One region of the Blastomonas sp. 34TW genome, then DNA from elsewhere that is predicted to be linked to it. Evidence: predicted binding sites of a transcription regulator. Region 1 holds the regulator's gene; each other region holds the start of a gene.

Evidence for each region. Region 1 encodes LexA, which represses DNA repair genes until DNA is damaged. Its sites were predicted from a motif close to GTTCCNCNCTTGTTCT; they were not measured.
Region 2: the regulator LexA is predicted to act here: its motif matches at 1,711-1,726, upstream of uvrA (excinuclease ABC subunit UvrA).
Region 3: the regulator LexA is predicted to act here: its motif matches at 2,657-2,672, upstream of OPU69_RS05420 (ribonucleoside-diphosphate reductase subunit alpha).

The regions. Positions count from the first base shown of each region.
Region 1 covers NZ_JAPFGW010000016.1:10,635-15,163, forward strand. The annotation lists gene moaC (cyclic pyranopterin monophosphate synthase MoaC) at 1-286, shown strand, start outside; gene OPU69_RS17345 (molybdopterin molybdotransferase MoeA) at 286-1,488, shown strand; gene lexA (transcriptional repressor LexA) at 1,576-2,298, shown strand; gene OPU69_RS17355 (FAD-binding domain-containing protein) at 2,369-3,565, opposite strand; gene OPU69_RS17360 (thiol-disulfide oxidoreductase DCC family protein) at 3,562-3,921, opposite strand.
Region 2 covers NZ_JAPFGW010000004.1:41,470-45,998, forward strand. The annotation lists gene OPU69_RS06785 (sensor histidine kinase) at 1-1,061, shown strand, start outside; gene OPU69_RS06790 (hypothetical protein) at 1,089-1,547, opposite strand; gene uvrA (excinuclease ABC subunit UvrA) at 1,739-4,529, shown strand, end outside.
Region 3 covers NZ_JAPFGW010000003.1:50,948-55,476, forward strand. The annotation lists gene OPU69_RS05410 (ribonucleotide-diphosphate reductase subunit beta) at 1-54, opposite strand, end outside; gene OPU69_RS05415 (endonuclease domain-containing protein) at 153-536, opposite strand; gene OPU69_RS05420 (ribonucleoside-diphosphate reductase subunit alpha) at 611-2,623, opposite strand; gene OPU69_RS05425 (fumarate hydratase) at 3,344-4,529, shown strand, end outside.

The DNA of each region.
Region 1 (4,529 bases):
CATCATGGCCGCCAAGCAGACCAGCAACCTGATACCGCTCTGTCACCCGCTGCCGATCTCCAGCGTCTCGGTCGATTTCGAGTATCTCGAGACCGGCGTGCGCGTCGAAACCCGCGTGCGCACCAACGGCAAGACCGGCGTCGAGATGGAAGCGCTGACCGCCGCGAACATAGCCCTGCTCACGATCTATGACATGGCCAAGGCGCTCGATAAGGCCATGGTCATCGGCCCGGTGCGGCTGCTCGCCAAGAGCGGCGGCAAGTCGGGCGACTGGACCGCCGACTGATGGCGGGCGGGCTTATCCCGCTCGACGAGGCGCGCGACCGCCTGCTCGCGCTTGCTGCGCCCCGCCCCGCGATCAGCCTTCCGCTCGATCAGGTCACCGGCCTCACCCTGGCCGAGCCGCTGGTGTCGCAGCGCAACCAGCCCGCCGCCGATCTGTCAGCGATGGACGGCTATGCGGTGCGCAGCGCCGACCTGCCCGGCCCATGGCGCGTCATCGGCGAGAGCGCGGCGGGACGGCCCTTCGCGGGCGTACTTGCGCCGGGACAGGCCGCGCGCATTTCGACGGGCGCGATGATCCCCGATGGCGCAGATTGCGTCGTGGTGCAGGAAGACGTCGCGCGCGAGGGTGACCGGCTGACGCTCACCGGCGATGGCCCCGCAGCTCCCGGCGCGCATATCCGCCGCGCAGGGCATGATTTCGCAGACGGGACGCAACTCGCTGATGCGGGTGCGATCATCGACGCGCGGCTGATCGCGCTTGCCGCGATGGCAGGGCACGGCGCGCTCGCCGTCCACCGCCGCCCGCGCATCGCGATCCTCAGCACCGGCGACGAGCTTGTCCCACCCGGAAACCCGCTGCCCTCGCCCGCGCATATCCCGGCGAGCAACGGCGTGATGCTGGCAGCGATGCTGTCTTCCCTACCCTGCGATCTGATCGTCCCGCCGCTGCTGCCCGATGACCGCGCCACCATCGCCGCGGCGCTGCTCGAGCACAGCCAGGCCGATATCATCGTCACCACCGGCGGCGCATCGGTCGGCGATCACGACCTCATCCAGCCCGCATTGCTCGACAGCGGCGGAACTGTCGATTTCTGGCGGATCGCGATGCGACCAGGCAAACCGGTGATGGTCGGACGTCTGGGCGATGCGATCGTGCTCGGCCTGCCGGGCAATCCGGTCTCGGCCTATGTCACTGCGACGTTGCTGCTGCTGCCGCTGGTGCGCAAGCTTTTGGGTTATCAACAGCTTGTCCCTGCCACCTCCCAGGCGATCGCAGGCGAACCCTTCCCGGCGAACGGCCCGCGCCAGGATTTCGTGCGTGCGCGCTTCCACGATGGCGCGCTCATCCGGCTGAGCAATCAGGACAGCGGAGCGCTATCGGCGCTGCTTCAGGCGGATGCGCTGGTGGTCCGGCCAATCGATGCGCCCGAGGCCAAAATCGGCGATCCGATCGATTATATCGCGCTTCGCCACGGGACTTGACACAAGCTCTTGACCTGACCGTCTTTGTTTCGTAATTGTTCCGTATTCGTTCGAACGCAGGTTCGGCGCAGAAAAGGAACATCGGCGATGCTGACCCGCAAGCAACATGACCTGATCCGCTTCATCCAGGAACGGCTGGAGGCCGATGGCGTCTCGCCTTCGTTCGAGGAAATGAAGGAAGCGCTCGATCTCAAGTCCAAGTCGGGCGTGCACCGGCTGGTCAGCGCGCTCGAGGAACGCGGCTTCATTCGCCGTCTTCCCAACCGGGCGCGCGCACTCGAAATCCTGAAGCTGCCAGAGGCGAGCGTGAAGCCGCGCGAGAAGGAGCTCGCCGCTGCTGCCGCCGCGCGCGCCGATGCCGCGCGGAGCAATGTCGTCAGCATGGACGCGGTGCGCAAGGCGGTGTTGCCGGAGCCTGCGAACAGCAATGTGCTCGAAATTCCGCTGCACGGCCGCATCGCCGCCGGTGCGCCGATCGAGGCGTTCGAGGGCACCGAGATCCTGCCTGTTCCCGCCGCCCTGCTCGGCGCGGGCGAGCATTATGCGCTCGAAGTGTCTGGGGACTCGATGGTCGAGGCGGGCATTCTCGATGGCGACTTTGCGTTGATCAAGCGCACCGAAACCGCGCGCGACGGCGAGATCGTGGTCGCGCTGGTGCGCGGCGAGGAGGCGACGCTCAAATATCTGCGCCGCGAGAACGGCCGCATCCGGCTCGATCCCGCCAATGCGTCCTACGCGCCGCAATATTACGCGCCGCACGAGGTGCAGGTGCAGGGCAAGCTGGCCGGCCTGTTGCGCCGCTATCACTGATGCCGATCAAGCGGGCCTGGCGATCGCCGGGTCCGCGTCGGAATGGGCGGGCCGCTCCCCTCGAAGCGGCTCAGGTGCGGGTGAGCCCCATATCCTCGAGCAGCCGCCCCATATGCTGCTTGAACGGGAAGAAGCCCTTGCGCGCGTGCGGCCAGAAGGTGTCGTCCCATGCCCGGCGCACCTGGACGAGTTCGATCCCTTCGCCCGCCAGCGCCTTGGCGATTTCCGTCAGCCGCGTCGCGACCGGGCCGACCGGGGCATAAGGCGTCACCACCCGGTTGACGCCCGCCTCACGCGACGCCTGCACGATCGCCTCGGCATTCAGGGCATCTATCCGCTTCACCGGTGCCCTGCCGGTTTCGCCAAGCGACGCAGCCATGTCGTGCGCAGCATCCGCAACGAAGCCGCGCGCCTTTTCACCCCAAAGCAACGCCGGATCGGCAGCGATGCAGGTGCCGCAGATATCAACCTCGCGGAGCACCGCATCATCCGGGTGCATGTCCTCGCTGGTGATCAGCAGCAGCGCCGGCGCCCCCCTGGCCGATCCTGCCGCAGGCAAGGGCGCTGCGGCAGGTACCGGTGCTTCGGTCAGCGGCTCGGCGATTTCCGCCAGGCCCTTCGGCGCAAACCGCCCCCCGGTATAGCGCGCGATATTGTCGGCCGTGGCGAGATAGGTCTTGCCCGCCGTCTGCAAGCCCGCGACCCAGCGCCAGGACAGGGTATTGCTCGCCGCATCGGCATCGATCAGATGGCGCAGGAAGAAACCCGCGCCCAGCGTCCAGGGCAGCCGCAGCGTGAAGATCCAGATCGAGGCGAACCACATGCGTGCGTGGTTGTGCAGATACCCCGTCTCGACCAGCTCGCGCGCCCAGTCATCGAAGCCCTCGATGCCGGTGCGGCCCGCTTCCGCCTGTTCCAGCGCGCGGACATTGCGCAGCCGCTCGTGCTGCTCGTCGCGCTCGACGAGGAAGCGCTCCCAGATGCCGGGCCGCATCTCGAGCCAGCCCTTCCAATAGGTGCGCCACAGCACCTCCTGCACATATTTCTCCGCCGCCGCGAGCGAATGCCGTTCCAGCACCGCCGCGCACACTTCCTGCTCGTTCAGCAGGCGATAGCGCAGCCAGGGTGAAAGCTGCGACACCGCGCTGGGCCGACCGGGCCCGAGATCGCTGTTGCGCCCCTCGGCATAGGCGCGGCCCGCGTGCGGCACGAAGGCATTCATCCGCGCAAGGCCCGCCGCGCGCGTCGGTTCGAACACTCCGCTCATACCCGCCGCTCGCGCAGCAGACCCTGCAGGCGTGGTCTGATCGTGAGAAAGCGCAGATAGGCACGCTCGAGCATCGCCAGCACCGGCTTCCAGCGCGCGATGAGACCGAGCGGTCGCAGCAGGGGAATGGCACGCCACATCGCCGCAAAGGCCGCTGCGCCAGAGAGCATCACGCCATTTTCGCGCGCATGGAAGCGTTCGAGCAGCGCCGTGCGATCGATCGGGCAAGAGCCGCCCGGCGTCGATACGTCGATGAAGTCGATCGCCCCGCGCCGGTCGAGCCGCCGCATCAGCGCGATTTCGCGCGTACAGAGCGGGCACGCGCCGTCATACCAGACTTCAAGCTTGTCCCTCATTCCGTGCGCGGCCCCGTTTTCTGCTGTCTCGTGTCGAAGATAGATACGCGCAAGACCAGCGCAACGGATGCTGTTTCGCGGAATCTGTTTTTGCTGGAAACAACCATCCCGATTAATGGGAAATTTTCCCAACAGTCAGCATTTGTTCATGTTCAACTTGGGCCTGAAAAAGCCTAAGTCGCTGGAATAGCGTGGTTTTTTCAGTTTGGCACGGCGTGTGCAAAGTATCTGGCATCTCCGGACACACCGACCGGAACCACCAGATACCCACGAAAGGACACCGCCATGACCCTCTTCTCGAACGCCCAGAGCCAGATCGCCGCCGTCGCTCTCGCCATCCTGACCTCCAGCCTGTTCATCGCCGCCAGCGTCGCTCCCGGCGTCGTCGCCTGATCCCCAGCCAGCACCTCAAACCGAAATCGAAAGGACCTTCCCCATGAACATCCTCGCCACCGCTCTCGCTTCGATCTGCTCGGTCATCCTCATCGCCACCAGCGTCGGCCCTGGCATGATCGTCTGATCCACACCGCTTCAACCATCTTCGACACAGGAAACACCATCATGAACGTCATCGCCACCGCTCTCGCCGCCATCTCCTCGATCGTCTT
Region 2 (4,529 bases), on a different contig from region 1:
GAGAAAGACCGCTGCCCGAAGCCGGACCTGCCGCCCCGCTGCCCATCTTCGTGCCTTCTTCCGAGACGAGCGTGGATATTCGCGTCGATCCGCTCGGCCGCATCCTGCATGTGCAGGATATGGTGACGCTGCCGGCTCACTGGGATGCCGTGCGCGTCACGCTGAAGCCCGTGGGCGCGCTGATCGCGACCGAGGATGGCGCGCCGCTGGTGCTGGCGGATTGTCACAACGGCGTGCGCGTCCGCCTGATCGGCGACCCCCGGTGCTGGACCCTGTATCGCACTCGCAGCGATGCTGGCGCCGGATGGAACCTGCAACTGACCGAAGCGCCCGCCGCACCGGAGCCGCAAGCCGCCCCTTCCCCCCCGCCGCTGTTCGATGGCGAACGCCTCGCGCATATGTTCGGCAGCCAGATCGGACCGGCGCTGCGCCAGCCGATCGGACGGATCATCGCCAATGCCGAGACCATCGGTGGTCGGCTCGAGGGACCGTTGCGTTCGGATTATGCCGGCTATGCTGGAGATATCGCCTCAGCCGGACGACACCTGCTGGCGCTGATCGACGATCTGGCGGATCTGGAAGCGATCGAAGCCAGCGGGTTCAGCGCTGCGAGCGAACCGGTCGATCTTGCCGATCTCGCCCGGCGCGCAGCGGGTCTTCTCGCGCTCAAGGCCGCCGACCGCTCGATCCGGATCGACAAGCCTGCCGAGGACGAAAGCCTGGCTGCGACCGGCGAATTCCGACGCGTGCTTCAGGTCCTGCTCAATCTGCTGGGCAATGCCATCAATTACGCGCCCGATGGATCGATGATCTGGCTGCGGCTCGACGAGGGTCCGGATTGGGCCAGCGTGACCGTCGCCGATCAGGGACCGGGGCTTTCGGAAGAAGATCAGCAGCGGCTGTTCAACAAATGGGAGCGGCTGGGCCGCAGCGGCGACGGCGGCAGTGGCCTCGGCCTGTACATATCGCGGCGGCTGGCGCTCGCGATGCAGGGCGACCTGACAGTAGAAAGCGCGCCCGGACAGGGGGCGCGCTTTACCTTGGTGTTGCCGAAAATATAGGGCGCGCGCCACGAGGCGCGCCCCAGTTCATTTTGGCGTGACGGGCGCCTGCGCACAGCGCTTGCGGTCGCCAGCGTTGCAGGCGGCAACATCGGCTTCCCACTGCGTGTAGATGGCGTCGTAGAGCTTCTTCACCTCGGCATATTCGGACTCGGCCCGCGCGCGCGAATCGACCGTATTCTCGTACAGCTTCATCTGGTTTTCGTAGCTGGAACGGCGCGCCTCGTAATTCGCGAGATTGGCGGCATTCTGCGCGAGCTGTGCGTTCGACGCTTGCACCTGCGCAGCATTGGCGGCTTCGCGCTCCGCCTGTTCCTCGGGCGTGCTCGGATTGCGGGTAACGGGCGACGGCTCCATGGATCCGCTATCGGGCTCAGCGGCGGCGGGGGCACTGGCCTGCTGTGCGAAAGCGGGCATGGCGAGCGCCGAAGCAGTCAAAGCGATGGCCAGCGAGGCGCGGCTGAACGGGCGAAAAGTCATCATCATATTCCCTCAAGACAAAGTTGATCTCGATTAACACGGCTACGATCATCGCTCAAAGCGGTTCCATTCGTCGCACGCCGCGCCCTTGCAGCCAGCGCACCGCAGCACCATGTTCCGCCCGCGACCCGGCTCCAGCGCCGCACCGTGCTTTCTGCCGCTTGCCAGCGGAACATCAATAGAACATAAGGCCGTTCATGCTCACTCACATCTCTGTGCGCGGCGCGCGCGAACATAATCTCAAGGGCGTGGACATTGATCTGCCGCGCGATCAGCTGATCGTCATCACCGGGCTTTCTGGCAGCGGCAAGTCGAGCCTGGCGTTCGATACCATCTATGCCGAGGGTCAGCGGCGCTATGTCGAGTCGCTCTCGGCCTATGCGCGCCAGTTCCTCGAGATGATGCAGAAGCCCGATGTCGAGCATATCGACGGGTTGAGCCCCGCGATCAGCATCGAGCAGAAGACCACCAGCCGCAATCCGCGCTCGACGGTCGCGACCGTCACTGAAATCTACGATTACATGCGCCTGCTCTGGGCACGCGTCGGCGTGCCTTATTCGCCCGCGACCGGCCTGCCGATCACCGCGCAGACCGTCAGCATGATGGTCGACCGCGTAATGGCACTACCCGAAGGCACGCGCTTCTATCTGCTCGCGCCCGTCGTGCGTGGTCGCAAGGGCGAATATCGCAAGGAACTGGCCGAGTGGCAGAAAGCCGGTTTCACCCGCGTACGCATCGACGGCGAGATGTACGAGATCGACGCCGCGCCTGCGCTCGACAAGAAATACAAGCATGACATCGAGGTCGTCGTCGACCGCATGGCGGTGCGTGAGGGCATCGAGACACGGCTGGCCGACAGTTTCGAGACCGCGCTCAAGCTCGCCGATGGGCTGGCCTATGTGGATCTGGCCGATGGGACGGTAAATGCCCTCTCCCCTTCAGGGGAGAGGGAGGAGCCGCGCAGCGGCGGAGGGAGAGGGGAAAATGCATCCGATGCGCCTGCCCCCCTCCCAACCCTCCCCCCTAAAGGGGAGAGGGCGCAAAAGGGCATGAAGAACGCGGGCATCCCCGACAACCGCATCATCTTTTCCGAACGCTTCGCCTGTCCTGTATCGGGCTTTACCATCGAGGCGATCGAACCGCGGCTGTTCTCGTTCAATGCGCCGCAAGGCGCCTGCCCCGCTTGCGATGGCCTTGGCGAGAAGATGTATTTCGACCCGCAGCTGGTCGTGCCCAACGAGGAACTGAGCCTCAAGAAGGGCGCGATCGTGCCCTGGGCGAAATCAAACCCGCCCTCGCCCTATTACATGCAGGTGCTCGCCAGCTTGGCGCGCGAATTCGGTTTCTCGCTCGATACGCCATGGCAGGACCTGCCCGGCGAGGCGCGGCTGATCATCCTGCACGGCACGGCGGGCAAGCCGGTGACGCTGCGCTTTCAGGACGGGCGCAAGAGCTATGAGGTCAAGAAGCCGTTCGAAGGCGTGATCGGCAATCTGAACCGCCGCATGCTGCAGACCGACAGCGCCTGGATGCGCGAGGAACTGAGCAAGTATCAGACCGCGCAGCCCTGCGAAGTCTGCGATGGCGCGCGCCTGAAACCCGAAGCGCTTTCGGTCAAGGTGGCGGGCGAGGACATCTCGATCTCGACCCGCCGCTCGGTCGCCGATGCGCTGCATTTCTTCGAGACGCTGAGCGACAAACTCGGGCCGCAGCAGCAGCAGATCGCCAAGGCGATCCTCAAGGAAATCATCGAGCGGCTGGGTTTTCTCAACAATGTCGGGCTGGATTACCTGAACCTCGACCGGACCTCGGGCACGCTCTCGGGCGGCGAATCGCAGCGCATCCGGCTCGCCAGCCAGATCGGCAGCGGTCTTTCGGGCGTGCTCTATGTGCTCGACGAACCGAGCATCGGCCTGCACCAGAAGGACAATGACCGGCTGCTGGTGACATTGAAGCGCCTGCGCGATCTGGGCAACACCGTGATCGTCGTCGAGCATGACGAGGATGCGATCCGCACCGCCGATTATATCGTCGATCTCGGCCCCGGCGCCGGCGTGCATGGCGGCGAAGTCGTCGCCAAGGGCACGCTGCCCGAGCTGCTCAAGGCGAAGGATTCGCTGACAGCGCAGTACCTTACCGGCGAACGCAGGATCGAGGTGCCCAAGAAGCGGCGCAAGGGCAATGGCAAGAAGCTGACCGTGCACAACGCGCGCGCCAACAACCTCACTGGGGTGACCGCCTCTATCCCGCTCGGAACCTTCACATGCATTACCGGCGTGTCGGGATCGGGCAAGTCCAGCTTCACCATCGACACGCTGTTTGCCGGCGCCGCGCGCGCGCTCAACGGCGCGCGGATCATCGCGGGGCCGCATGACAAGATCACGGGTCTCGAACATTGCGACAAGGTGATCGACATCGATCAGTCGCCGATCGGTCGCACCCCGCGTTCGAACCCGGCGACCTATACCGGCGCCTTCACCAACATCCGCGACTGGTTTGCCGGGCTGCCCGAGAGCCTTGCGCGTGGCTACAAGCCGGGCCGGTTCAGCTTCAACGTCAAGGGTGGGCGTTGCGAGAAATGTCAGGGCGATGGCGTCATCAAGATCGAGATGCACTTCCTGCCCGATGTGTATGTGACCTGCGAGGAATGCGGCGGAAAGCGCTATAATCGCGAGACTCTCGAGGTGAAGTTCAAGGGGCACTCGATTGCCGATGTGCTCGACATGACGGTAGAGGATGCGGTCGAGTTCTTCAAGGCAGTCCCGCCGATCCGCGACAAGATGGCGATGCTGTGGGAAGTGGGCCTGGGCTATGTCAAGGTCGGCCAGCAGGCGACAACCCTGTCCGGCGGCGAGGCGCAGCGCGTCAAGCTCGCCAAGGAACTGTCGCGCCGCTCGACCGGGCAGACGCTGTACATCCTCGACGAACCGACCACCGGGCTGCATTTCGAGGACGTGCGCAAGCTGCTTGAGGTGCTGCACCGGCTGG
Region 3 (4,529 bases), on a different contig from region 1:
GGCCCAAGGGTATTCGAACGGCTTGTACTGCGTGCGGGCTTCTAACAACGACATCGAGTTACTCCGAATTCCCCTCTCCCAGTGGGAGAGGGAGGGGCCCAGGCGCAGCCTGGGAGGGTGAGGGTGATGCGGTGGGGATCAGGCTGTCGCCCTCACCCTTCCGCGACTTCGTCGCTCCTTCCCTCTCCCTTGAGGGAGAGGGATATGGCGTTCACAACATATTCCGGGTCGGGCAGCACATCGCTGTTCCAGAACCGGATGACCCGGTAGCCCTGCGCTTCGATGAAGCGCGTCCGGGCCGCGTCATATTTTGCCCGCTGATCGTGCTGGCCGCCGTCCACTTCGATCACCAGCTTCTCCCGGAAGCTGAGGAAATCCGCGAAATACGGCCCGATCGGCACCTGTCTGCGAAACCGCGCAGCCGGGAAATTCTCGCGTAACGCCAGCCAAAGAGCGCGCTCTGCATCGGTGGCATCGTGGCGCAACTGGCGGGCGCGGGGGACAGTGCCGGAAGGCTGATTGCGATAGGTGCGCATGGCTGCCCGCCTTTCACCCTCACCCTTCCGCCGCTGCGCGGCTCCCTCCCTCTCCCGGTGGGAGAGGGAATTGCTCACTGGCAGGCCAGGCACTCGTCGTAATCCGTCGTTTCGCCGAGCTCGAACTTGGGCGCGTCGATGGTGTTGTCCGCCTCGACGCCGCCGGCAAAGCCCGCGCGCTGGACCGACTTGGAGCGCAGATAATAGAGCGACTTGATGCCCAGCTCCCATGCGCGGAAGTGCAGCATCAGCAGGTCCCATTTGTCGACGTCCGCCGGGATGAACAGGTTCAGCGACTGGGCCTGGTCAATGTACGGCGTGCGGTCGGCTGCCAGTTCGAGCAGCCAGCGCTGGTCGATCTCGAAGCTGGTCTTGAACGCGTCCTTTTCCTCCGCGCTCAGGAAGTCGAGATGCTGGACCGAGCCGCCGCGTTCGAGGATCGAGTTCCACACATTGGTCGAATCCTTCGACTTTTCGCGCAGCAGCTTTTCCAGATACGGGTTCTTGACCACGAAGCTGCCCGACAGCGTCTTGTGGGTGTAGATGTTCGCGGGGATCGGCTCGATGCACGCGCTGGTGCCGCCGCAGATGATGCTGATCGACGCGGTCGGCGCGATCGCCATCTTGCAGCTGAAGCGCTCCATCACGCCCTGATCGGCGGCGTCGGGGCAGGGGCCGCGTTCCTTGGCAAGCAGCATCGAGGCCTCGGACGCCTTGGCCGCGATATGCTTGAAGATCTTCATGTTCCACGACTTGGCGAGCGCCGATTCGAAGCCGAGGCCGCGTGCCTGGAGGAACGAGTGGAAGCCCATCACGCCCATGCCGACCGAACGCTCGCGCATCGCGCTGTAGCGGGCGCGCGCCATTTCGGGCGGGGCGCGGTCGATATAGTCCTGCAGCACATTGTCGAGGAAGCGCATCACGTCCTCGATGAAGCGCTTGTCGTCGTGCCACTGGTCCCAGGTCTCGATGTTGAGCGAGGACAGGCAGCACACGGCGGTGCGGTCGTTGCCCAGGTGATCGCGGCCCGTGGGCAGGGTGATCTCGCTGCACAGGTTCGAGGTCGAGACCTTGAGGCCGAGTTCGCGGTGATGCGCGGGCATCATGCGGTTCACGGTATCGTTGAACACGATATAGGGCTCGCCGGTGGCGAGGCGCGTTTCGACGAGCTTCTGGAACAGCGCGCGCGCATTCACCGTGCCGCGAACGCTGCCGTCCTTGGGGCTCTTCAGGTTGAACTCGGCACCGTCGCGCACCGCTTCCATGAACTCGTCGGTCAAAAGCACGCCATGGTGCAGGTTCAGCGCCTTGCGGTTGAAATCGCCCGAGGGCTTGCGGATTTCGAGGAACTCCTCGATCTCCGGATGCGAGACATCGAGATAACAGGCGGCCGAGCCACGGCGCAGCGAACCTTGCGAAATCGCGAGGGTCAGCGAATCCATCACGCGCACGAACGGAATGATGCCGCTGGTCTTGCCATTGAGGCCGACCGGCTCGCCGATGCCGCGCACATTGCCCCAATAGGTGCCGATGCCGCCGCCGCGCGAGGCGAGCCAGACATTCTCGTTCCAGGTGTTGACGATGCCCTCAAGGCTGTCATCGACGCTGTTGAGATAGCAGCTGATCGGCAGGCCCCGGCCCGTGCCGCCGTTCGACAGCACCGGCGTTGCGGGCATGAACCACAGCTTCGAAATATAATCATAGAGCCGCTGGGCGTGCTCCTGATCGTCGGCATAGGCATCGGCGACGCGCGCAAACAGGTCCTGATAGGATTCGCCGGGTAGCAGATAGCGGTCTTCCAGCGTCTCCTTGCCGAAATCGGTGAGCAGCGCATCGCGGCTCTTGTCGGTCACGACATGGAACCGGCGCGCGGCGACGGCCTTGCTGTCCAGAGCCTCTGCGGGCTTGGCGGCGGCAGCGGCTTCGGTGGCGGCCATGGCGATCAGCGCCATTTCCGCAGAATTGGTTTCGCCGGACGCGATTTTTGCGCCTGCGCTTGCGGCCGAATCCGTCTTTGCGGCTGCGTCGAGTACATCTGCTTCACCCATATCGTCTGCGCTACCCTTGCCCGTATCTCTGAAATCCATGGCGCCCCCGTAAGACCGTTGATGGGAAACTTTGTTCCGCAATTGTTCGACTCGGGGCGCAAGCGTCCCGTATAGCATCTTGTGGCCCGCGACGGGGGAAAACTTATCCCCAGTGATGCGTCGAAAAGGGGTAAAACGCCCTTGACGTGGAAGCCGATGTCTGCCCCCGCGCTTCGATTGAACCACTGGTATTGGTATGCCCCGTCCGCATGCCCCACTACCTATAGTGCCGTTTCCTGATTCCGGCGCAAGAGGGTAAATGGTTAATTAGGCCAACCGTTCGTCGCGCGTGGGATTCCACTCGTCGCTGATGCAACCGGACCGAGGCGGCGCGACGCGCGGAAAAAAGCCGGTCCGAAAAATCGCAAGAGGGCAAATGCGGCTTGCCCACAATTTCCTCTCCACAGGCTTGTGCACGGCAAATTTGGGGCTGTGCAAAAGACTGCGGAGCACATCTGGTGGCAAGGGGTGGATGCGTGGCGAGGCCTCCCGAGTTCCTCGCACGCGCTCCTGGCAAGGCCAGTGCTACGGCAGGGAGATCACCGTGTTTCACGCATCCGGGTGCAGATAATAAGCCGGTCAGGGCATTCTGGCAAATGGGCTGGGAACATGACAGATTCCCTTGTGCCCCGGCTTGCGATAGCGTCACGCCCACAATAGAGACGGTCGCAATTCATCCGCCAGCGCCTTGCAAGAGCGCGTCCAGCTTGGGGGAATGCCATGACCGTGACCATCAAAGCCGCCGACCTGATCGAGAGCGTCGCCGACGCGCTGCAGTTCATCAGCTATTACCACCCGATGGATTATATCCGCGCGCTCGGTAAGGCGTATGAGGCGGAGCAGTCGCCCGCGGCCAAGGACGCGATCGCGCAGATCCTCACCAACAGCCGCATGTGCGCCGAAGGGCATCGCCCGATCTGCCAGGATACCGGAATCGTCAACGTGTTCGTCAAATGGGGCATGGACTGCCGCCTCGACGACACGTCGCGCTCGCTGCAGGAGATTGTCGACGAGGGCGTGCGCCGCGCGTACCTCCACCCGGACAACAAGCTGCGTGCCTCGGTGCTCGCCGACCCCGCCTTCACCCGCCGCAACACCAAGGACAACACGCCCTGCGTGCTGCATGTCGAGATGGTGCCGGGCCATCACGTGCATGTCGATGTCGCGGCCAAGGGCGGCGGCAGCGAGAACAAGTCCAAGTTCAAGATGATGAACCCCAGCGACAATATCGTCGACTGGGTGCTCGAGATGATCCCGCAAATGGGTGCGGGCTGGTGTCCGCCGGGCATGCTCGGCATCGGCATCGGCGGCACGGCGGAGCACGCGGTGCTGCTCGCCAAGAAGGCGCTGATGGAGCCGTTCGACATGGGGCCGCTGAAGGAGCGCGGGGCGCAGAACGATCTGGAAGCGATGCGGATCGAGATTTTCGACAAGGTCAACGCGCTCGGCATCGGCGCGCAGGGGCTGGGGGGCTTGTCGACCATTCTCGACGTCAAGATCATGGATGCGCCCTGCCATGCCGCGGGCAAGCCGGTCGCGATGATCCCCAATTGCGCCGCGACGCGCCACGCGCATTTCAGCCTCGACGGGTCGGGCCCGGCCTATCTGGAGGCGCCGAAGCTCGACGAGTGGCCCGATGTCAACTGGACGCCCGACAAGGCGGCGATCCGTGTCGATCTGGATAATCTGACTCCGCAAGTCGTGCAGAGCTGGAAGCAGGGCGACCGGCTGCTGCTCAACGGCAAGATGCTCACCGGCCGCGATGCGGCGCACAAGCGCATCCAGGACATGCTCAGCCGTGGGGAGCAGCTGCCGGTCGAATTCCGCGGCCGCGTGATCTATTATGTCGGCCCGGTCGATCCGGTGGGCGAAGAGATTGTCGGCCCCGCCGGCCCCACCACCGCGA